4 regions of the Staphylococcus dromedarii genome follow, and region 2 is predicted to be linked to each of the others. Evidence: riboswitches for the same ligand, from Rfam matches in the RefSeq annotation. Region 2 holds a riboswitch; each other region holds the start of a gene.

The links. Region 2 has a riboswitch for thiamine pyrophosphate ahead of MUA88_RS03460 (ECF transporter S component). Riboswitches for the same ligand answer to the same signal wherever they lie in the genome.
Region 1: linked by a shared signal. The riboswitch ahead of thiO (glycine oxidase ThiO) and the one ahead of MUA88_RS03460 (ECF transporter S component) in region 2 are both predicted to bind thiamine pyrophosphate.
Region 3: linked by a shared signal. The riboswitch ahead of thiD (bifunctional hydroxymethylpyrimidine kinase/phosphomethylpyrimidine kinase) and the one ahead of MUA88_RS03460 (ECF transporter S component) in region 2 are both predicted to bind thiamine pyrophosphate.
Region 4: linked by a shared signal. The riboswitch ahead of MUA88_RS01875 (thiamine phosphate synthase) and the one ahead of MUA88_RS03460 (ECF transporter S component) in region 2 are both predicted to bind thiamine pyrophosphate.

The regions. Positions count from the first base shown of each region.
Region 1 covers NZ_CP094718.1:2,150,347-2,156,566, forward strand. Annotated here, with positions in the region: gene MUA88_RS10680 (general stress protein) at 88-498, shown strand; gene MUA88_RS10685 (hypothetical protein) at 728-1,402, shown strand; gene MUA88_RS10690 (DNA-binding protein) at 1,513-2,112, shown strand; TPP riboswitch at 2,194-2,296, shown strand; gene thiO (glycine oxidase ThiO) at 2,411-3,508, shown strand; gene MUA88_RS10700 (L-cystine transporter) at 3,591-4,982, shown strand; gene MUA88_RS10705 (NADPH-dependent oxidoreductase) at 5,033-5,788, opposite strand; gene MUA88_RS10710 (2-keto-4-pentenoate hydratase) at 5,922-6,220, shown strand, end outside.
Region 2 covers NZ_CP094718.1:700,798-707,017, forward strand. Annotated here, with positions in the region: gene purH (bifunctional phosphoribosylaminoimidazolecarboxamide formyltransferase/IMP cyclohydrolase) at 1-456, shown strand, start outside; gene purD (phosphoribosylamine--glycine ligase) at 472-1,710, shown strand; gene MUA88_RS03450 (energy-coupling factor transporter transmembrane component T family protein) at 1,861-2,652, opposite strand; gene MUA88_RS03455 (ABC transporter ATP-binding protein) at 2,645-4,051, opposite strand; gene MUA88_RS03460 (ECF transporter S component) at 4,066-4,641, opposite strand; TPP riboswitch at 4,775-4,874, opposite strand; gene graF (glycopeptide resistance-associated protein GraF) at 4,956-5,087, opposite strand; gene auxA (lipoteichoic acid stability factor AuxA) at 5,354-6,220, shown strand, end outside.
Region 3 covers NZ_CP094718.1:1,677,388-1,683,607, forward strand. Annotated here, with positions in the region: gene cls (cardiolipin synthase) at 1-862, shown strand, start outside; gene MUA88_RS08335 (HD domain-containing protein) at 883-1,533, shown strand; gene yidC (membrane protein insertase YidC) at 1,596-2,465, opposite strand; gene thiE (thiamine phosphate synthase) at 2,554-3,192, opposite strand; gene thiM (hydroxyethylthiazole kinase) at 3,182-3,988, opposite strand; gene thiD (bifunctional hydroxymethylpyrimidine kinase/phosphomethylpyrimidine kinase) at 3,988-4,794, opposite strand; TPP riboswitch at 4,872-4,971, opposite strand; gene MUA88_RS08360 (single-stranded DNA-binding protein) at 5,477-5,836, opposite strand; gene MUA88_RS08365 (YwpF-like family protein) at 6,027-6,220, shown strand, end outside.
Region 4 covers NZ_CP094718.1:383,258-389,477, forward strand. Annotated here, with positions in the region: gene MUA88_RS01855 (DUF47 domain-containing protein) at 442-1,059, shown strand; gene MUA88_RS01860 (inorganic phosphate transporter) at 1,073-2,074, shown strand; gene MUA88_RS01865 (LysM peptidoglycan-binding domain-containing protein) at 2,243-3,127, opposite strand; gene MUA88_RS01870 (Bax inhibitor-1/YccA family protein) at 3,354-3,986, shown strand; TPP riboswitch at 4,121-4,230, shown strand; gene MUA88_RS01875 (thiamine phosphate synthase) at 4,326-4,922, shown strand; gene thiS (sulfur carrier protein ThiS) at 4,922-5,122, shown strand; gene MUA88_RS01885 (thiazole synthase) at 5,124-5,891, shown strand; gene MUA88_RS01890 (HesA/MoeB/ThiF family protein) at 5,891-6,220, shown strand, end outside.

The DNA.
Region 1 (6,220 bases), 750 kb from region 2:
CATAGCATAATATAGGTGTAAACGTTTAACTTTTCATTTAAAGGGTAAGTGACAAAATAAGTAATGATTTGACGGAGGGGATTCACTATGACTCATTTTAAAGTAGTAAAATCTGAAGAAGCTGCAATCGAAGCAGTCAATACATTATTAGGTGACGGTTATAAAGAACATGAAATTACGATCATCAGTAAAGACCGTCTCTCAACAGACCGTTTTAACGATTCAGAAGTTAAACAGACGCCAACAGCAGGCACAATTAGCGATAAATTCATGCGCTTCTTTATTGGAGAAGATTCAGAAGAAGCAGCATTCACACGCTTCAATCTTGCTGACAACGATAAAGCGCAACTCAAACAAGCTGTACTTGATGGAGATATTGTTATTCTTGTGAGCCATTTTGAATCAGGTAACCACAGTGAAGTATCACAAACAAATAGCTCATACGAAACACAAGAATTTAAACATCATCCATCTGAACATAAAGGCGACATTGAATAAGCTCATTTAAAAAGATAGGTACGCTATGCGATTGAAATAGTGCTTTAAATATTGCCGTATTCTTTTGTAGTTACATTTTTAAGCAACATCAACTGTCATAAAAACTTTTGAATATGTTCTATCACACTCGAGCCGTACATGCTGCTCGAATGTTTTTATATGGTTTCTCATATATATTTAGTAGAATTGATTATGCTATACTAAAGCCATTACAAAGAGGTGATAGACTATGGAATTTATTCAAATTAAATCAACACAAGATCAATGGTATCAACCTACATTAGACTTTTATTTAGGAAAGTTAGACGATCTTGTCACTGAAGATGAGTCCGTCTTTGTTCAATCACTCAAAACGGAAAAGACGAAAAATGATTACGTCTTCTTAGTCGGTATTGAAGATGACCGTGTTGTTAGCTTTGCCACTGCACATTATGAAGCAACGACAAATGCTGGCTTTATTATTTATTTACTTGCAGAGGAAGGCCCTCAACGCGAATCGTATCTTGAAGCAACACTTCATCAAACTGAGACAAACATCAACGCTCTGGCTCAACAACTTCATGGTCGTGATGTTAACTTCTTTATGTTCGAATCTACTTTTGAATCACCAGATGTAGATTCAAAAACAGCAGACGACATTGCATTTCGTAGACGTTTCTTAACGCAGCAAGGATTTGAAAAGCAAACGAAGCTTTCATATATACAACCATCACTTAACCGCAATGGAAAACCTGTCCCATTAGATTTATATATCAAGACAAATATTCCTTTAACAAAAGATATCTATGGAGCAAGCATCAAATCTTGCTATATCCTCAAGTATGTCTTCGCAAATAGACTGCCACGCAAAGTGATCTATCCGTTGCTTGTGAAGATGGACCTACGAAAAGAACCGAGTGCATAAGCTCTTGAAATCGGTCCATAAAGTCGCTACAATAAAGAGGAGGTAAGACTGAAGGGTCACTGAACGAACACTGACAGTCGTCTAAATTGTAGGAGAAAGGATCCGATGATATGCTAACAAAAGAATTCGCACAAAAGTCTGGCTTAAGCGAAAAGCAAGTCCGAAAAATTGTTCAGCATCTTGAAGAACGTGGTTACCATTTAGGTAAAACAGAATACCGTGGACGTGAAGCGACTGACTTCAAAGAAGAAGATATTGAACTTTTCCAAGAGATTGCAGAGCGTGTTGGACAAACAAATAGTTACGAGCTTGCATTTGAAGAACTTGAGAAGGAAAAAGACTTTTTACAAGTGATTGTAAAGGAAGACTCACAACAACTTCCTGCTGATCAACAACTTTCTAACTTGTTCAATGAGTTGCATAATGAAATCAATCAAATGCGTGAAGAACGCCAAATTCTTGGTCAAATGGTGACACAAGTACATCAACAACAAGAAGCACTCTCTCAATTACACAACAAGTTAGAAGAACAACTTAAATCAAATAGTGCATCAATGGAAGCATTGACAGAAGCACAAAAACAACAAACTGAACAACTTGGTACAACACAAAAACATATTGAATCACAAATCGAAGGACAAAAAGCGTTAGCACATACAATTGAACGCAATGAGAAAAAAGGCTTTTTACAACGCTTGTTCGGCGGTTAGAACAATAGAGATAAGACATCAATTTTGTGTTGGGAGCCAATAAATACGCTCCCAACCTTTGTCTCGCTCTCTTAAAATTAAATAACATGCTAGGGGTGCTCGAAGTGAGCTGAGAAAGATTGACTCTTAACTCTTTGAACCTGATATGGTTAATACCATCGAAGGGAAGCAATGATCTGTCACGCGTTTCACAACGCAAATACAACGTTCTATCATATCATTGACGCTCGCATTTTATGTGACTCAATTTCAATCATACATGTCAACTTCCTGCATCCCACATGCAGGAGGTTTTTTTATGTTACAGACAGTTATTATCGGAGCTGGTGTCATGGGGCTATCTATTGCCAGACAACTGAACCCTCAAAATCGGCACATTCATATCATCGATCGCTCCACACCACGTATGAATGCATCTTACGCGGCTGGTGGTATGTTGGGGGCACAAAATGAGTTTTTTGAAGATACACCTTTGTACCATTTGGCTATGGAAAGTCGTGCCATGATGCCAGCAACAGCACAACAACTTTTAAAAGAAACAAATATGGATATTGAATTACAATCTCACGGGCTAATCAAAGTGGCGACGACACCACAAGACATTCCAGCAGTTGAAAAACAATTTGCTTTCCTAGCACAACAAGACCATGAGATTTATCAATTAACACCTGAACAATTACGTCAACGTTTCCCTTATTGTGATACGGCGTCTTGCGCTGCGTTCAAAATACATGATGACGGTCAAATCAATGCCAACCTATATACGCAAGCTTTGTTACAATCTGTCTCAAAACGTGCGCATATTGATCTACACTTACATACAGAAGTGTTACATATCACGCAACAGGCATCACATTATCAAATCACAACTTCTAAGGGAACATTTAATGCAGATGAATTAATTATTGCAGCTGGTGCTTGGAGTGGGGAATTGTTACATCAACTTGATATTCACCTTCCGACACACCCTGTCAAAGGAGACGTAAAACTAATCGCCTCTTCTTATAAAGGACTGAAGGAAACTATTTTTAATATGAATGGTTGCTATATCGTTCCTAAAAAACCAAATCGCTATCTTATTGGGGCAACTTCAGAACGAGATAATTGGAGTACCCAGAATAAAGAGGAAAACCTGCAATGGTTAGATCGCGAAAGCCAACTGATGATTCCACAACTGCGAGAACATCATGTCATTAAAACTTGGACAGGCATTCGACCAATCACATCGAATGAAGTACCGATTATGGGGGCACTTCGCGATAATCTTTACATCTCTACCGGACATTATCGAAATGGTATCCTGCTCTCCCCTATTGTTGGCGAACGTATGGCACAGCTTATTGATGGAGATGCTAGGGCAGCAACTCAATTAAGACCTTTCTCCCCTATAAAATAAGAATTTCATGCACAAGGGTTGATTTTAACAGCACTTGCCATTATCCTTATAATACAAGTCGGAATTAGAAGGGAGCGTCAAAATGTCTTTATTTTTAATCATACTTAATTTAATTATCTTTGCTGGGTTCATGATTGGACTATGGGTGATGGCGAAGAAACACGTTAAATTCCCAACACGTGTCTTTGTTGCCCTCGGTCTTGGTATCGTACTCGGGATTGTCGTACAACTCCTTTACGGTGCAGACAGCAAAATAACAACACAAACAACTGAATGGATTGGTATCATTGGTAATGGATATATTTCCCTCTTAAAAATGATCGTTATTCCATTAGTATTTATTTCAATTATTGCAGCATTTACAAAAATCGACCTTGGTGAGAAGTTTGCCAAAATGGGCGGTTACATCTTCATGTTTTTAATCGGTACTGTTGCCGTTTCAGCCATTGTCGGAATTGCCTATGCGATGTTATTTGGCCTAGATGCATCAACGATTGATTTAGGCCAAGCTGAAAATGCACGTAGTTCAGAAATTACACAAACGGCAAAAGACTTAACAGCAACGACATTGCCAGCACAAATTTTAGAATTACTCCCTGCAAATCCATTCTTAGACTTTACAGGGGCGCGTGCGACTTCAACAATCGCAGTCGTTATTTTTGCTGCGTTTATTGGTTTTGCTTATTTACGTGTTGCACGTAAACAACCTGAAAATGGCCATGTATTAAAACGCGGTATTGATGCCGTGTACTCACTTGTTATGGCCATCGTAACTTTTGTATTACGCTTAACACCTTATGGGATCTTAGCGATTATGTTAAACACATTGGCAACAAGTGACTTTGCAGCGATTTGGACACTCGGTAAATTTGTTATCGCATCTTATGCTGCATTAATCACAATGTATATTATTCACTTGCTCATCTTATTGGTTTTAGGTGTTAACACAATCCAATATGTGAAGAAAACAGCAGAAGTGATGCTATTTGCCTTCACTTCACGTTCAAGCGCAGGTACATTACCACTTAACATTCAAACACAAACGAATCGTTTAGGCGTTCCACAAGCGATTGCAAACTTCTCAGGTTCTTTCGGTTTATCTATCGGTCAAAATGGTTGTGCCGGTATTTACCCTGCAATGCTTGCCATCATGGTAGCACCAGTTGCAGGTGTTGAGATTGACCTACAGTTCATCGCAACACTTATCATCGTTGTGATCATCAGTTCATTTGGTGTAGCAGGTGTCGGTGGTGGTGCAACATTTGCATCTATCCTCGTACTTTCTGCATTAAACTTACCAGTCGGTCTTGCAGGTGTTCTTATTTCAGTCGAACCTTTAATTGATATGGGACGTACAGCATTAAATGTTAATGACTCAATATTAGCCGGAACAGGTACAGCAAAATTAACAAAACAATTGGATGAAGATGTCTTCAATGACAATCAATATGACGAGCTAACAACAAGTCATTAATCATCCAAAAACACCACATACGCACTCTTGCGCATGTGGTATTTTTTTGGCTATATTTTATTGAATCCTGACTCTTGCAACCAATCTCTCATCTCTAAGCGCTGTTTACTACTCATAAAGTTCGCGACTTGTTCTGACCATGTTTCTGTTCGGCGTCCATCCGTTCTTTCTTTATAATAATCAGATACCGTTTGATCATATGCTGCTAAATGTTGGCGTGCCTCATCACGATCATTGTTATACGTATCCACATGAAAGACATGCTCTAATGGCAATCGTGGTTTAGGCGAGCCATTCTCATCATCTGCCGGTACACCTATTGCCATACCAAATATTGGGAAAGTATGCTCAGGTAAGTCTAAAATTTCACGAACACGTGCCACATCATTGCGTAGTGATCCTAAGTAAACAATGCCGTAGCCCATATCCTCTGCTGTTAACGCAATATTTTGAGCCATCAATGACGCATCCACCGTCCCAACTAACAAGCCTTCCGCAGATTCAAAACTTGTCGACATGTTCTTTCCTTGTTGTTCACTCACAAGATCATGTCTATTGTAGTCAATGACGAATACTAACAAGTAGCCATTATCTAACACATGCGGTTGTCCCGATACTTCTTTTAAAGCCATTTTCTTTTCAACATCTTCTACACCAATCACAGACGTCGTTTGCAGATAGCTTGATGTTGATGCCATCTGACCTGCCTCAATCAACTTTGCGACTGTTTCACGCGTTAATGTTTCCGCTTTAAACTTTCTCACTGAGTGATGTTGCTTTGCTAAATGATATACATAATCTGACATTCGTTTCACTCCCCTATTCTTTATTTTTATGTTATCAAATGACACCTTAAAACGCATGTACACTGCACACTTGATTCTTGAATCACAAACCTTTATCATAAAAGTATCAATTTTCTGACAAAGGAGTGTCTTTATGACTCAAACATCGCAACAATTAGCAGAGCAAGTTTTTCAAGCTTATAAAACACATCAACCTATCCCTTTTCTCAATCCTGAAGAAAATGTAGATGAGGTTTTAGGCTATCAAACACAGGATGCACTTATTGCACAATTAAAAGAACATCATCAGACAGATGTGGCAGGATATAAAGTAAGTATGACAAGTGCAGAAACACAAGCATATGCAAATACACATGAACCTGCCTATGGTACATTACTTAAAACAGTCATTAAACAAAGCGGTGCAACTGTCAAATTAGGAGAGATGTTTGC
Region 2 (6,220 bases):
GAGCAAGAGTTTGTATCTGTTTCGGGTGGTTACCTCGTGCAAGATAAAGATACTTTTGATGTGCCTCAATCAGAGATGAAAGTTGTGACAGAAGTTGCACCAACGGATGAACAATGGGAAGCGCTTCTGTTAGGATGGAAAGTTGTTAAAGCAGTGAAAAGTAATGCCATCGTCTTAGCAAATAACAAGCAAACAGTGGGTATTGGTGCAGGTCAAATGAATCGTGTAGGCTCAGCTGAAATTGCAATTGAACGTGCGATTGAAATGAACGATCAAGTGATTCTTGCTTCAGATGGATTTTTCCCAATGGATGATACAGTTGAAACAGCTGCTAAGGCAGGTATTAAAGCTATTATCCAACCAGGTGGTTCTATTAAAGACCAAGATTCAATTGATATGGCAAATAAACACGGCATCGCAATGGTGACAACAGGTATGCGTCATTTCAAACATTAAGGGGGACCATTACTTATGAATATTCTAGTTATTGGTGGCGGTGGACGTGAACATGTCCTTGCCAAGAAATTAAGTAAATCACCACTTGTTGAACAGGTATTTGCTATTCCAGGGAATGATGCGATGACACATGTGGCAGAAGTACATTCAGAAATTGCTGAGACAGAACATGAAAAAATTGTTACTTTTGCGCAAGAACATAAAATACAATGGACAGTCATTGGACCAGAACAGCCATTAACAGAAGGTCTTGCGGATCGTTTACGTAAAGCAGGTGTTAAAGTGTTTGGCCCAAATAAAGCGGCTGCTCAAATTGAAGGCTCGAAGTCATTTGCAAAACAACTGATGGCAAAATATGATATTCCAACTGCCGAATATCAAGAAATCGATACAAAAACAGACGCATTGCGCTATATTGAGCAATGTGAGCTGCCTATCGTATTAAAGAAAGACGGTCTTGCAGCAGGGAAAGGGGTCATTATTGCTGAAACCCGTGAAGCAGCTAGAGATGCTGTTGAAACGTTATATCCTGATGAGAATAGTAAAGTTGTATTTGAACAGTTTTTACAAGGTGAAGAATTTTCTTTAATGACTTTTGTAAATGGAGATTATGCGGTGCCATTTGATACAATTGCGCAAGATCACAAGCGTGCCTATGATCATGATGAAGGGCCAAACACAGGAGGTATGGGTGCGTATTGTCCTGTTCCACATATTGGACAAGATGTATTAGATGTCACGAATGAGCGCATTGCGCAACCCATTGCACGTGCGCTACAAGAAGAAGGGTACCACTTCTTTGGTCTCCTTTATATCGGTGCGATTTTAACAGAAGAAGGACCGAAAGTGATTGAATTCAATGCACGATTTGGTGATCCAGAAGCCCAAGTATTGCTGACACGTATGGAAAGTGATCTAATGGCACATATCATACAGCTAGAGGCAAGAGAACCCATTAATATGTCTTGGAAAGAAGATTCAGTCGTCGGCGTGATGTTAGCCTCGAAAGGATATCCAAATGCTTATGAAAAAGGGCATGTGGTCACTGGTTTTGAATCAGATATTGATCATTATTTTGTGAGTGGATTAAAACATGACGGTACATCTTATGTCAATGCAGGCGGACGTGTGATCTTAGCCATTGGTGAAGGCGATACAATTGCAGATGCACAACGTGAGGCATATCGACGTGTGGAACAAGTTAAGAGTGATGCATTATTCTATCGTAAAGATATTGCAAACAAAGCATTATAATACAAAAAAGATGATTTGGAAGTGGTAAGTTTCCAAATCATCTTTTTATGTTCGATAGCATACGATAAACGGGAAAGGTATGCTTACTTGTTTATCACGCCTTTTCACATCCTCGAGATCGTGAAAACGCAAATGATAGATTATGATTGACTAACGTGCATCTAAAATACCTGTAATCGGTAGATAACTTGCACTGGTAAATGCTAATGTAATGATGCCTAGCATGATAACGATTAGTAAAAGGTCACGATAGCTGAATGGGACATGATAGTAGTAGGTACGCTTCCCATCATGAAATCCTTTTTTTTCCATTGCCACAGCAAGACGGTGTGCTTTTCGTATATTTTGACTAAGTAGAGGAATCAAGAGATGTTTAAATCTTTTAAAACCACTATAGTTTTTGTTGCTAATCATTTGATAGCGCATTTTGAGTGAATTGCGTAATTGGAATACAGATTCAATCATTAACGGAATCATACGAAATGCAGCCATAAAGGCATAAGCAACTTTCGGTGGTACTTTGAGATGTTGCATAAGACTGTAGAAAATCATAATGACTTGCGATGTGAACGCAATGGATAATCCGAAGTAACTGATGACGATGGTTCTTAGAGCAAGATGTAAACCTCTGACTAAGCTTTCAACACTAATTTTGACAAAGCCAAATTCTAATAACACGTGGGTCCCATTACCATAAAAAATCATAAATAATGATGAAGTCAGTGCAAAGAACGTAGCCATCATTACAAATGAAGCGACGACTTTCCATTTTGTGCCTGCAACACAAAGTAAAAAGACAAGCATGAAAAGTGCCAAATATAACATGACATCAAAGTTATGAACAAAAATAATGAAGAAGAACAAAGCAACAGCTAGGAAGAGCTTTGTCACAATATTGACGTTATCCATAAAAGTATGACGCGTTTTCCACGATTCAATCATGTGATGGCACCTCCAATTCATGCAACATGCCATCTGACACTTCAAAATGTCGTGATGGGTAGCGTTCAATAATATGTGGGTCATGTGTAATCATGATAATCGTTTGACCTTTTGCAACGCGCTCTTGGAATAGTGTAATTAATTTAAACGTATTATGACTATCCAATCCAAATGTAGGTTCATCGAGTAAGATGACATCTGCATTGGTACTTAATGCAGTTGCGACACTCAGGCGTCTTTTTTGTCCCATTGAAAGCTCGAAAGGATGTTGTTTCGAAACATGCGCGAGATCAAGTAGTGCTAGCATTGCCTTCGTTTGCTCCTCAGCATGTTGCGGATCCATGTATTCATAGTTCACAAAGATTTCATCGTAAACACTGTTTTGAATAAATTGGAGTTCTGGATTTTGATAAACCAAATATATATGACTGGCAGCATCACGTACTTTTTTTAATGTCTGTTGATTCCATTGCATTTTCCCTTGATAAGGAATCAATTGCATCATTGATTCGAATAACGTTGTTTTGCCCGTTCCATTTTTGCCAGTGATTGTTAACCATTCACCTGGATGAACTTCAAGCTCAGGAACATGATAGAGCATTTTTTTACTACGTTGGATAGCACCATCTTTGTATTTAAAATGGAAACTTTGTGATGATGTATCTTTAGTATGTGTTGGAGGAGGCGCGGAGTCCCATGCATGAGGATGCCATACACCATATTCCGTTAATACGTCCTCAAAATTTGCTAATATCATGTCTGGCGTACCTTGTTGAATGATGCGACCGTGATGATCCATGAGAATAACACGATCAACGTAATCCCAAACATGCGCCACTTTATGTTCTACGATTAATACCGTTTGATCGGCCCATAAGTCTTTGAGTAAGTCCCACAGATTTTGAGTTGCTTCGATATCTAACATCGCAGTTGGTTCATCCAAGAACAAAGTGTCTGCTTCCATTAATAACGTACCAGCAATGGCTAGTTTTTGTTTCATGCCACCACTTAATTGATTAATAGATTGTTTGGGATTGACATCAAGCTGTACCTTTTTAAGTGCATCATGAATACGTTCATCCATCTCTTCTTGAGGCACTTGTTGATTTTCTAGTATGAACGCGAGTTCTTCGTTCACTTGTGGCATACAGAATTGAGAGTCTGGATCTTGGAAGATGACACCTGCATGGTAAGCTACCTCCAATTCATCATACTTCATTGGTAAATCAATGAGATCAGGTACAATGCCACTTAATACATTGAGTAGCGTACTTTTACCAGAGCCAGATGGCCCAAGTAAGAGTACTTTTTCTTTATCTTTGATTTCGATATCGAGACCATCAAATATTTTAGTGGTTGCACTTGGATATTTTAGGCGTAGATTTTTTGCTTTAAGCAATGTATGTTCTCTCCTTATAAGGAATCATAGTCGTCTTTAGATGCTGGTCTGAATAACTTAGTGACACCTGTCTGATCAAGTGCTTTGACTAGATAATATGGAAAGGCACCTGCAAGTACGACACCACTAATGATACGGAAGACAATATAGAGGATAAGATTCCATTGTGCAACCTCACCTAAATAACCATAATACCAGTCAATTGGTAAACTAATGAGTGCAGCTGATAAACCTGCTAAAAGTGCAATCATAAATGAGCGTGAACGATAGCGAACGATTGCAAAAACAAGCTCACAAGCGAGACCTTGTAAAAGCGCATAGACAATCGTTGGAATATCAAAACGACCCATCATAATTGTCTCACCAGCACCAGCTGCAAACTCAGCAAGTAATGCAATCCCCATTTTAGGAATGATAAGATATGCTACAACGGCTGCTGCGAACCACATACCGTATAAAAGTTGGTCAATTTGTAAACCTAATGGCTGAATCGTTTTAGTAACTACCCACCAAATGTTGTAAACCACACCGAAAATGACAGAGACTAGAACTGTCACGAGTATGTCTGATAATGTTAAGCCTTTTTTCATTGTAAAGGACCTCCTAAAAAATAAAAACGCACACCCCTAGAGTAGGGATATGCGTCGATCTATGAACGAGGCTATAACTATTATTATGTAAGCAACTCAAATAAATGTGCGTCTCATTGCCGCAAATATTAAATATAAACGTCGTACACTTTCCTCCGCTAGTATCACCTAGGTCAGGTACAAAGGGTTTGAGGATATTCCTCATCTCAGTTCTCACACCCCTAGTGCGTGCGTATTCAATTGATATAAACAATGTACATGTCTCACAACAAAAAGTCAAGAGAATGAATGCCTCTTGACTTGATATAAGAATATTAATCTAACGTGCTTTGGATATCGTCTTTTGTTTTATCGATACCATCTTTTGCCTCATTAGCTTTATCTTTTAATTGTTCTTCTTTTTCTTTAGCTTGTTCAGCTGCTTTTTTTAAATCTTTTTCTGACATGATAAAACACTCCTTTAATTTTATTGTTAGTTATCTATATCCGTTCTATGGGTTATTAAACATGATTTTTGGAGTTTTTTTAGTATGTGGATGATTGGAGGACTAAAGCAACTTTCTCATTATTCGGTTGATGAGTTTAATCTAACTAACACACATTTAAAATGATTTTGACTATCACAAATTTATAGTCATACTAGAGACTGAATTTAATCAATTATAAAGACATCAGACAATTGTTCATATATAATAATTTATGAGGTGAGAGGATGTCCTTTTTTAATAAGTACACCGAAGTGATTTATTCCTATATTATAGGTGCGCTTGCAATATTGCTGAGTATTATTATTTTCGTAAATATACCGCTTATTGAACAACTCAACTCAGGTAAACATCATGTATCTCGTATTGATAATGTTTGGGATTTTATCATGACCTTTTTCCATGAGATTATCCGTGTAATGAGTAAATACATTGGAGAGTTCCCATTAGTGAGTGGTTTGATTATACTGGCATTTGGGATTCTAATGTTAGTGATTGCAAGAGTTTTAACCAATACAACACGATTTGATTACGACATATCGATCTTTTTCCTATTAATCGGTATTATTTTCTTCGTATTAACATTAATTTTTATGTCACAAGTCTATGGGATTTTAGCATTTATTTTTATTTTCCCATTTTTAATTCATATTGGTTATATTACTTTTAAAGATGAACTTAATCCATTGCACCGAAAGCAACACTACTTGTGGTTGATTTTTGGATATGGTATTAGTTATGTATTTACACAATTAGCGTTATATTCACGACTTGAAGGACGAGAAGTAGCACCCATTGATGTGCTGAGTATTAATACTTTCTTTTTAGTGTTATGGCTACTGGGTCAAATGGCAATATGGAACTTCTTGTTTTTACGTCGTTCTTTACCTGTCTTTCATGAAGAGTTGGATGAGGCAGCCAGCCAATATTTACGCAGCAAAAAATATCAATATAGTGATCAGTCTAAAGTGCAGTTTAAAGATATTCAAAACCGTACATCTGAGTTCACGCATGATATTTCGCACCGTACGCGTCGTAGTATTAATATTGAAAAGATACGTACGAAAAGAGATCACATTAAAGAAAAATGGTTT
Region 3 (6,220 bases), 980 kb from region 2:
AGGCGGACAAGTGGAAGCTTTCTTCCCTTCCAAGTTACCTTTAATTAACTTACGAATGAATAACCGTAACCATCGAAAAATCGTCGTGATTGACGGTACAATCGGTTATGTGGGTGGCTTCAATGTTGGGAAAGAATACCTGGGCCTCTCTAAAAAGTTTGGGTATTGGCGTGATACGCATTTACGTATAGAAGGTGAAGCTGTCAACGCCTTGCAGTTACGCTTTATCTTGGACTGGAACTCCCAATCTCATCGTCATAATATTGGCTATGATCCAAAATACTTTCCTGAAAATCATGTCAATGTGGAACATAATACAGGTGTACAAATCGCATCGAGTGGTCCAGATGAATCATGGGAACAGATTAAGTATGGCTATTTAAAAATGATTTCAATGGCTCAGAAGTCTATTTATATTCAAACACCCTATTTCATTCCAGATAATTCCTTTATGGATGCTTTAAAAATTGCAGCACTCGGTGGTGTCGATGTGCATGTAATGATTCCAAACATGCCTGATCATCCATTCGTTTATTGGGCAACCTATAAAAACGTAGCGAGTCTTTTAGAAGCAGGTGCTCGCGTTTATCATTATGAAAATGGCTTTTTACATGCGAAAACGATGACGATTGATGATGAAATCACAAGTGTAGGTACAACGAATATGGATAATCGTAGTTTTTCTTTAAATTTTGAAGTGAACGCTTTTATTTATAATGAAGATATCGCAAAACAAGTACGAGAAAGTTTTGAAAAAGATTTAAAACTTTCTTCAGAACTGACAAAAGAAGCTTATAAAAATCGAGGTCTTTGGATTAAATTTAAAGAGGCAATTAGTCAACTTTTATCACGGATATTATAATGCATGGAAGAGGTTAAAATATGCAAACACATATTAAAGCAGCAGTGAAATATATGAAAGATATTCATGCACAAGATACAACAGGTCACGATATAGCACATGTCAAACGTGTACATCATCTAGCACAAACAATTGCAAAATCTTATCCCAATGCGAATCATTATGTGATTGAGATGGCGGCTTTATTGCACGACACGGTAGATGATAAACTGGTGGATCCTGACCTAGCCTATCAGATACTCAATACATTTCTAGACGACTTAAACGTCACAACTACACATCAAGAGGGCATCCGCTATATTATTCAGCATATGAGTTTTCGTCAAACAAAACAGGTCGGTAAGCTTCAAACAATCGAAGCACAAATTGTACAAGATGCCGATCGTCTCGATGCACTTGGTGCTATTGGCATTGCACGTACCTTTCAATTCGCCGGCCACTTCAAAGAACCCATGTGGACTGGTGAAGCAACTAAAGAATCACTTAGTCATCATGCAGTTGATCTTGATCAGTTATCCCCTTCTGCTATCAAGCATTTTTATGAAAAATTGTTATTACTAAAAGATTTGATGAATACACCTGAAGCGAAAGAAATCGCTACACAACGCCATCAATTTCTTGAACAGTTTCTCGTACAATTCTTTGATGAATGGGAAGTCTCTGACCTATAAAAAATACGCCCGTTACAATATGCATTGTTTGCATACCGTAACGGGCGTTTTATGTGATGTCATTATTTCTTTTTCTTCTTTTTAGATACGACTTTCGTATTTTTACCTGACTTGCTGTTTTGATTCTTCTCAGCTTCCATTTTTGCAATTAATGGTGCTACTTCTTCTTTTGCTTTTTTACTATAAATCACATTCGCAAAGTATGTTTGAACAACAAGGAATGCCGCTGATACAGACCAGTATAAACCTAAAGCGGCTGCTGATGTGTATGAGATCCAGATAATCATGATTGGTGACATGATCATCATCATATAACCCATTTGTCTTTGCTCTTGTGGCATGTTTGATAAAGATACATAAGCTTGTAAGAAATATAAAATACCGGCGATTAATGTAATCCAAATATCTGGCTTATCTAATTGGAACCACATGAAATCAGGGTACTTCGTAATACCGCCACCTGTTGGATATCTAAGGACGAAGTATAATCCCATAATAATCGGCATTTGGATAAGTAATGGTAAACAACCAATCATACTAGACATTGGGTTCATACCATATTTCTTGTAAACATCCATCATTTCTTGGTTGGCTGCAAGTTTTTCTTCTTGTGTACGCGCACGCTTAACCTTTTCTTGTACTGCAGTAATGTCAGGTTTTGCAACCTTCATTTTTTCACGCATCATATGCATGTTTTTGTAGTTTGATAACATCAATGGTAACAATACAATACGTACGACTAATACGATAATAATAATCGCAAGACCGTAGTTATTATCTAATTGATGACCCAACCAATGAATTAAACGGTCCATTGGTTGTACAAATGTATTGTAAAAGAAACCATCACGATTTTCAGGTTTACTATAGTCACAACCAGCTAAGAATAGTGTGACACCTAAAAGCATGGCCAGTAACGCTTTGTTCTTCATTTTTCCACCTCTATACTATTATTCACATAAGTGTCATTTTATCATATAACGTATTGAGGTGGAAACATTTCTCTGTTTTTAAGTCTATTTATTTAAAATAATGCAAGTAGCGTGACACAGATCTTTCAATATTATCACTTTGTGTAATTGAAGAAATCGTTGCAACCCCATCCGCACCATTATTAATAATAGAAGCCATATTTTCTTCAGTAATACCACCTATCGCAACAATTGGAATTTCCTCATCATAGCGGCGCATACGACGAATCATTTCAATACCACCTGCTTGTTTGGCATCACTTTTTGATTGTGTTCTATAAACAGGACCAACACCGATATAATCTACATGTGTTAGGTCCGATTGATCATATTCTTCAAAATTACTTACGCTCAAACCGATGATTTTATCCCCTGCTTGCGCATAAAAACTTTGAACTTCTGCATCATCTTGTCCTACATGAATACCATCTGCATCAATTTCCAATGCTAAATCAACATCATCATTGACAATAAATGGCACTTGATAGGCTTTACAAAGTTTTTGAAGTGCTAATGCTTTTTCCTTTTTAGCCTCTCCAGTCAGAGCTGAAGGCCCTTTTTCACGGAATTGAAACATCGTAATACCTGCTTTTAATGCTGATTCAAGGATGTCATCTAAGTTTCCTTTTTTTACGTCTTGCGTCCCCGCAATAAAGTAAACACGTAATTGTTTACGATCAAATGTCATCATTCTTCACTTCTCTCTTTTTTATCTCTTGCTGAAAAGCTACCGTCGCCGTTTGATTCAATGCATCTAAAAAGGCAACGGAGAATGTACCCGGTAAGTCAGCACCCGCTCTCACTTCCGCACGTTCGGCAGAAATCGTATAATATGATACCGCTTCTGATAATTTTTCTATTGAAGGATGTGTTTCTTTCATTAAAAAACTAGCAATCACAGCGCCTAATAAACAACCCGTACCTGTCACTTTTACAAGTAACGGTGTGCCATTGTCTAAGGCGAAGACACGTCCATCTTGAACAATGATGTCTGTTTTTCCAGTCATTACAATTGCTGCACCATATTTCAAATGTGCTTTTCGAGCTGCTTCAACAGGTACGTCCTCAATGGTACTATCTGTTCCCTTCATCGTTGCAGATGCATCCACTAATGACAATATCTCTGAAGCATTTCCTTTAATGACCGTTACCTGTATTTCTTCTAAAAATTTGCGACAAAAATCTTTTCTAAACTGAGAGGCACCCACAGCAACAGGATCTAAAACAATCGGCACATTTTGTCGATTCGCTTCTTTCGCTATTTTTAACATATCTTCACCACTTTGTTGTGTCAAAGTGCCAATATTGATAAGTAATGCTTGTGCTACTTTAAAAAAGTCTGCTGCTTCTTCAGGTGCCTCACTCATTGCAGGACTTGCGTCTAAACTGAGTAAACCATTTGCTGTGAAATTTTTGACAACATCGTTTGTATAACAAATAACAAGTGGTTGTGCTTCACGTACGCTCGTTAGATAATCACTCATTAATCCCACCCTTTCTGTGCTTGATATGCAAAGTGATTCACCGGACCTCTGCCACGTCCAATTTCTGGCGTATACTTAATTGCTAAAGAAATAAACTCTTTCGCCTTAGCAACTGCTTCATAGACAGAACGCCCTTTCGCTAATTCCGCCGTAATAACTGCTGAAAATGTACATCCTGTTCCATGTGTATGTTCGGTTGGATAACGTTCATCTTCAAATACATAATGCCCTTCTCGTGTGAATAGATAGTCCGTCGCATCTCCTGCTAAATGACCACCTTTAATCACGACACCTTTTGCACCAATTTCATTAATGAAAAAGTTTCCTGCACGATGAATTTGATCCATTGTTTCTATCTTGAAACCTGTAATTTCTTCTGCTTCTGGAATATTAGGTGTTGCAACATCTGCATAAGGTAACAATGTCTCTTTCAGTTGATTTCGAACTTGTTCAGCCATAAGTGAGTCACCACTTTTAGCGACCATTACTGGGTCGATTACATATGGAATATCAATCTTTTTTAAATACTGTTGAATAATCTGCATCATCTCAGGTGTCGGTATCATACCTGTCTTAAGTGCATGTGGTGGTTCATCTGTAAAAACACTTTCTAGCTGTTCTTCTAACCAAGCAGGTTCAAGGTTATGAATATGTTGTACACCGAGTGAGTTTTGTGCCACGATGCTAGTGATTGCACTCATGCCATAAACACCACAAGCATGGAATGCCTTTAAGTCTGCCATTGCACCTGCACCACCTGATGGATCTGTTCCTGCAATCGATAACGCAATCTTAGGTTTTTGAATCATTTGAATACCTCCGTGTTTTGTTTTTAATTCATATAGACTACACAGAGGTACCAAGGACGGTTCATTTTGTCTTGATACATTATTGTCTACTTCCCTACGTTGGTATCATCCAAATCAGGTTCAAAGGGTTTGAAATTTCATTCATCTCAGCCAGTGGCGCCCCTAGTAGTCTTCAATGATTAATTTACTTAAATTTAGCAAACTCACTCTGTTTTTTCAAATTAATACAAATACAAACAAAATTATTTCTTATCTCGCTTTTGCCCAATCCTCCCTATTAAAAATCTAATCATAAATAACAACAAGACAGATACGCTATTAATTAACTGATGGCCTATATCATTTGATTGGGACTTTTCGACAGAATTAAGAACACTATTTCGTTTCGTTGTAGTACCTCTTTGATATGTGACAAGCCAATAAGGTGTCGTCTCATATCAATCACTTACTCTTCGCGATTCAACAAAATATGGGAATCTATTAAAATCACTATTAATTCAGCCTTCTGCATGATGTGATATGTATAAGACGGGTCCACGCCTTACGCATTGTGCAACCCGCCTTTAATAATACGGAAACGTTCAATTAAAAAAACAAATAAAAGAGATTAAGGAATTATTTAGAGAGTGGTCCATAAATAATGAATAAGTGGTGGATACAAATATTTAGGGAATGGATGTTAAAACGAGACAAGAGTGGTGTCGCTGGCGTTAATACGGGGTGGGACTTCAAGTTTTTCAACAGATTCAACGACAACTTCAGTTGAAAAACGTTTTTCGTCATTAAATTGATAACGACGTGTCGTGAGATAACCTTCAATAGAGAGCGTGTCTCCTTGACTAACTTCTTGATCAATTTGTATTGCAATAGGGACAAATGCTTTACAATTCAAGTAGTCATAGATAGGCGCCTTTCCTTTTTCTTTATATTTGCGTTCAACCGCAAGAAAAAAGGTTACAAAATAACTGCCTGGCTTCTCATAATACTTTGGTGCTTTAGAGACAGTGCCAATTGCTTTAATTTGATTAATTATTTTCACCTCCTGAAAGTATGATAGTATAGAAGTAAATAAAAAGGCAAATTGTCATCTTTTAATTTATCATGCTTAATTCATGATATTAATTGAACAATTATCGTTTTAAGCACTAATAGTATGACAATTTGCGTTATAATAAGAATGATTAATTAAAAAAATGTAAAATTTAAAAACTTTAGGGGATGATGGCGACATGAAGACTTTTAAAGCCGTACGATTTCAAATTGTATCCGATAATAGTAGTGTCACTGAATATGAATTAATCGATGGCGTCATTATAAACAAAGAGGATCGGGGAACAGGTTGGTTGCTTGAAATTGTTATTTCAGATATCCATAAAGAGCAAATGACCGCTTACATGGACAATAACGAATTACTCAATATCCG
Region 4 (6,220 bases), 320 kb from region 2:
ATCGTAGGATATGGGGCTGGGACATAGTGCTCAGTTCCTTTCTTTTGAATATAGATATAAGTATAGTGGCAGTAGGTGTCTGAAGTGAAAATGCGTTTTAAAAAACTTTTTTCACTTCTAGTCACCCTTGCCGGGGTGGGACGACGAAATCTTTTATAGTAATAAAGATTTCTGTCCCACTCCCTTATTACACGTTTTATAAGAAAATAAAATGTTAAGGTTTTGTAAATTTGATTGTCGACTGTTACAATATGTGATATTTTCAAATATAGGTAAAAAATCTGAATGAATACAAGTGACATTTTGTCATTTGAATAAATAAACGGCAATTTGGCGACAATCATGTCTTAAGCGTTAATATCATTTTTAAGAATTGTAATATTAAAGTTGAATTAACTCTCTTAAAAGTGATTGCACCAATCGCTGAACGGAGGATTTAACATGATTAAGAAGAAAAAGGATAAGTTCATGGAGCGATTAGAAGATATGATCTTCAACCTAGATCGAGCGGCAGTAGAGTTCGGCAAGATGGACTTTAAAACGCACCTTGATTTAAGAACTTATGCTGAAAACATTAAGACGTATGAATCGCACGGTGATGATTTGATGCATCAAGTTATTACAGACTTGAACCAAACATTCATTACACCAATCGAGCGTGAAGACATTATGTCATTGTGTAACGCTATTGATGACGTACTTGACGCAATGGAAGAAACGTCTGCCATGTTTGAAATGTACTCTATCGAATATTCAGATGAATACATGCTCGAATTTGTGGACAATATTCAAAAGGCTATTGGTGAGATGAAGTTGGCCATTGGATTATTAACTGAAAAGAAATTATCACATATGCGTGTACATTCAATTAATATTAAAGAATATGAAACAAATTGTGACGGTATTTTACGACAATCTATTAAACATATCTTCAATAGTGAAACGGACCCAATTACTTTGATTAAGATCAAAGATATTTATGAGAGCTTAGAAAATATTGCTGACCGTTGTCAGGCAGTCGCAAACAACTTTGAAACAATAATCATGAAAAATAGCTAAGGAGTCCTCACTTATGGAGTATTTGATATTTGTAACGATTGCGATCGTTATATTCTCGTTGGTTTTTGACTTTATCAATGGATTTCATGACACGGCCAATGCAGTAGCAACAGCTGTTTCAACACGTGCATTGTCACCAAGACATGCCATCTTTTTAGCAGCTATTATGAACTTTATTGGTGCATTAACATTTACGGGTGTTGCATCAACAATTACAAAAGAAATCGTTAACCCATTCCATCTTGATAATGGATTAGTCGTTGTACTTGCAGCGATTCTTGCAGCAATTATATGGAATTTGGTGACTTGGTACTACGGTATCCCAAGTTCTTCATCACATGCTTTAATTGGTGCGATTGCAGGTGCAGCAATTGCATCAGCTGGTTCAATCAGCGTGCTACATTTACAAGGATTTACAAAAATTGTACTCGTACTGATTTTGTCACCTTTAATTGCTTTTACTGTAGGTTTTACCATGTATTCAATTGTGAAGATTGTCTTTAAAAATGCTAATCTTGCAAGAACAAATCGTAACTTCCGTATTTTCCAAATCTTTACGGCAGCATTACAATCATTCTCACATGGTACGAATGATGCGCAGAAGTCAATGGGTATCATTACGATGGCATTAATTGTTGCAGGCATGCAAACAAGTGTTGAACCAGCATTATGGGTAAAAATAGCTTGTGCGGCAGCAATGGGATTTGGTACAGCAGTAGGTGGTTGGAAAATTATTAAAACAGTTGGTGGGAATATTATGAAAATCCGTCCAGCTAATGGTGCAGCAGCTGACTTATCATCTGCTCTAACAATTTTCGTAGCATCATCATTACACTTTCCACTTTCTACAACACACGTTGTATCATCATCTATCCTTGGGGTAGGTTCAGCTAACCGTATTAAAGGTGTTCATTGGAATACAGCAAAACGTATGATTGTTACATGGTTCATTACATTACCAATTTCTGCGGTACTTTCGGCAGTCATTTATCTCATTTTGAACCTATTTTTCTAATATAAAAAGGATTGAGGCATATAAAAATGTCTCAATCCTTTTTTGTATATATAGCATGAAAGATTAACTTAATAAAGTGGAAAAGTTTAACATGTTCTCAGAATTGAATCAGTTTATCCAAAAAAGAAATTGGGACGCTATCTATCGGTATCCCAACTTCTTTATATATTAATGAATATAATTATATGAATTTGAAAGTGAACCTGGTACAGTACGGTAACCTACTTGACCGGGTGCTGTATTGTAGTTCATTTCTGATACTAAGACACTGTTATCTGGATTAACGCGTTCAACGTAAGCAACATGACCTACAGCGCCTTCAGTTGTTTGCATAATCGAACCAGCTTGAGGCACGTTGTTTACTGTATAACCATCGGCTGAGGCAGCACCTGCCCAATGATCTGCATTCCACCAATATGTGCTAATAGGTTGTCCAGTTTCAGCACGACGATTGAAAACATGCCATGTGCATTGTCCCCAAGTGTATAAGTTTTGGTGGTTGAATGATGGTGATTGATTCGCAGTGCTTGTTTGTGCGACTGTTGTTCCATTACCGGAGCCTACAGCTGTTGCATTTGAGTATGAAGCAGTTGCAGTGCTTGTATTTGATTGACTTGGAATTTGTAAAGATTGATTTGGATGAATTAAGTAGCCAGACATACCGTTAGCATTCATCAAATCTTGAACTGTTACACCGTATCTTGCTGCAATGATGTCTAAAGATTCACCTGCAACAACTGTGTGACCATTGCTTGACGACTGTGAAGATGTGGCAGGGGATGTTGATGTATTATATTGTGATGTATTTTGGTTTTGAGTAGTGTACTGTCCTGAAGTGGCACTAATTGATAGTGTTTGACCAGGGAAAATCATATTATTTGTAAGCCCGTTAGCTTGTTTAATAGCTTCAACTGTTGTGCCATATTGTGCTGCTACGTCCCATAAAGAATCACCAGCTTGTACGGCGTGTTGTGTAGAAGCTTCTGCATCTTGGTGAGCAAGGACTGCTGCAGCACCAGAAGTAACGGTTAATGCAAGTGCAAATTTTTTCAAAGTGTTTCCTCCTTATGTATTCAAAAGAATCTTATTTTTTCTACAATTATCATCTTATACATAATATCAAACATTATTTTAAATTTGTGAAATGTTACAAACATGTAATGAATTTAAAATGTTTATTAATCCCTCACTCATAAATAAAGTGCTGTGAGATAAAATAGACATATGTTAAAGTAAATGTTACATTCAATCACATTAGTGTAATATAAAGGAGATTTTTATGAACGAAAGTACAAAACAACAATCGTCTTATCATAAACGCTATGGACAAGTTTGGTTATTTTTCATGTATTATTGGTTAATATTTGGTATTTCAGTATATTTTGGCCAATACCTACCAGCAGAATGGCGCCAACCGATGTCTATTGGGCTCGCTATGTTAATTTTAATCACAATGGTTTTGCAGCGTGCACGTTTTAGTGGGCCTATTATTTCACACATTTATACAATTGTAGCAGGATTGCTTTCTTATGCGACATTCATGTATTCATTAGCAAATCTAGGTGGTCAAACCTTTTTAATGATTGTGTCATTGGCTGTTACAGGATTTGTTGTATTTGGTATACTTGGATTTTTTGTCATTCGTGATGCATCGGGTATGGGGAAATATTTATTTGTAACACTTATTGCGCTCATCTGTATGAGTATTGTAGCTTGGATATTCCACGTTCCAATGTTATATACTGTTATTTCAGTAGTAGGATTAGGACTTTTCTTGCTATATACGCTATATGATTTCAACAGATTAAAGCGTGGTGCTTTTGCTCCAAGAGAGATGGGATTTAACCTATTCTTAAACTTATTCCGTATTATTCGTCATGCATTAAACTTGGCCCAAACAATGAGAAGATAATAACATCTTAATTTATATAGATTATCTTTAAATATATTTAAGGTCTACAATTTTAAAATGCTTTTTAGAATATATTGAATTATGATGCACTTTTTAATATCATGACATTAGAAAGATTAAAAATTAAATATCAAATGATCCACTGGAAGTGCCATAAGAGACGATGGCTGAGATTGAAACGTATTTCAAAATTCCTGAACCTGATCCAGTTAGTACTGGCGTAGGAAAGTGGTTTTGCTTACGTATAAATTGTGAAGCTGCTTTTCTACTATTGTGTGGAAGAGTAGCTTTTTTATTTTGCAATACAGGACAAGTGGCATTTGAAAAAGGAGGCGTTACATGATTATTGCAGTGACACCTTATGATGTGTTGACAGCTAAACATATTGAACGTTTAGCAATGATAGAACCTCAAATTGACGGCGTGTTACTAAGGACACCCATGTCCAAAAAAGCTTTAGCAGAATGGATAGCATTATTACGACTTAGAGAATTTCCTAAGTCCAAAATCATCATTCATTCCGACATTAAATTAGCCAAAGATATGGGGATTCGACAATTGCATTTTAAAGAAGGTGACCCAATCGCATATCAACTAAAAGCAGAGAGTCCTGAATATCGTATTAGTATGTCTGTTCATAGTATTTCAGCAATTATTGAAGCAAAGGCGCATCATTTAGACTTTGGCATATATGGTCATGTGTTTCCTTCCGCATCAAAGCAAGGTAAGACGCCACGAACAAATGAAGAAATAGAATTGGCGATATCAGGAAGTTGGCCACTTGTTGCGATAGGTGGCGTAGATATTAAAACTGTAGAAGAAATTCACTCAGATTTTGTAGGGATAGCATGTATTCGTAGTGCATTTGATACATCAGTTCCAGTATTTGAAGAAATGGTGCAGAAGTGGCATCAGAAAAAGGAGGGAATGACATGATTGAAATACAAGTGAATGGTGAACGACAACAATTTGAATCAGACACAACGATCCAAGATGTATTGGATCATTTTGGTATTGAAGCAAAACGCATGGCAGTTGAACATAATGAAACGGTTGTGAAACGTTCAGAATGGGCATCGACTTATGTGCGACCAGATGATCGTTTAGAATTGTTAGAATTTGTAGGAGGCGGATAAAATGTTTAATATTGGAAATTTAAAATTTAACTCAAGATTATTTTTAGGTACGGGAAAATTTGATAATGAGCAGGTTCAAAGTGAAGCAATTGCTGCATCTGGAACAGAGGTATTAACATTTGCAGTACGACGTATGCATTTATATGATCGTGAACTACCAAATCCACTCGCAAATGTTGATTTAGAGCAATTTATTACTTTTCCAAATACAGCAGGGGCGAAAACGGCAGAGGAAGCGGTGCGTATTGCTGAATTAGCAAATGAAGCAGGTGTCTGCGATATGATTAAAGTAGAAGTCATTGGTGATGACGATACCTTATTGCCAGATCCTTTTGAAACGTATAAAGCATGTGAAATTCTATTAGAAAAAGGTTATATTGTTTGTCCATATATTTCAGATGATGTTGTTTTAGCCCAACGTTTAGAAGCGTTAGGTGTGCATGCAATCATGCCGTTAGCGTCTCCAATCGGAACAGGAAGAGGAATTAGTAACCCGCTTAATTTGCGTTATATTATTGAAAAAAGTAAAGTGCCGGTTATCGTTGATGCAGGTATCGGATCAGCAAAGGATTGTGCAGAAGCAATGGAACTTGGTGCAGATGCTATTTTATTAAACTCTGCAGTTTCACGCGCAAAAGATCCTGTGAAGATGGCAGAAGCGATGAAAAAAGGAATTGAAGCAGGACGTTTAAGCTATGAGGCAGGACGTATTCCGATTAAATATAATGCAGTACAATCTAGCCCATCAGAAGGATTAGGCTTCTTATAATGACACGTTATGATAGACAGATAAAATATGCCCATTTTGGTCAAGAAGGACAACGAAAACTTCAAAACCTTCATGTGATTGTCATGGGGGTTGGTGCACTAGGCAGTGGTGTGGCAGAACAATTGGTACGCAGTGGTGTAGGGCGAATAACAATTGTGGATAAAGATATTGTGACGCTGTCTAATTTACACAGACAAAGTTGTTATGTAACAGCAGATGCTGAAGCAATGCTTCCGAAAGTAGTAGCATTAAAGCAACATTTAAATGCGATGAATCATGAAGTGGAAGTTGTAACCTATAATCAAGAAATAACTGCACAAAACATTTTA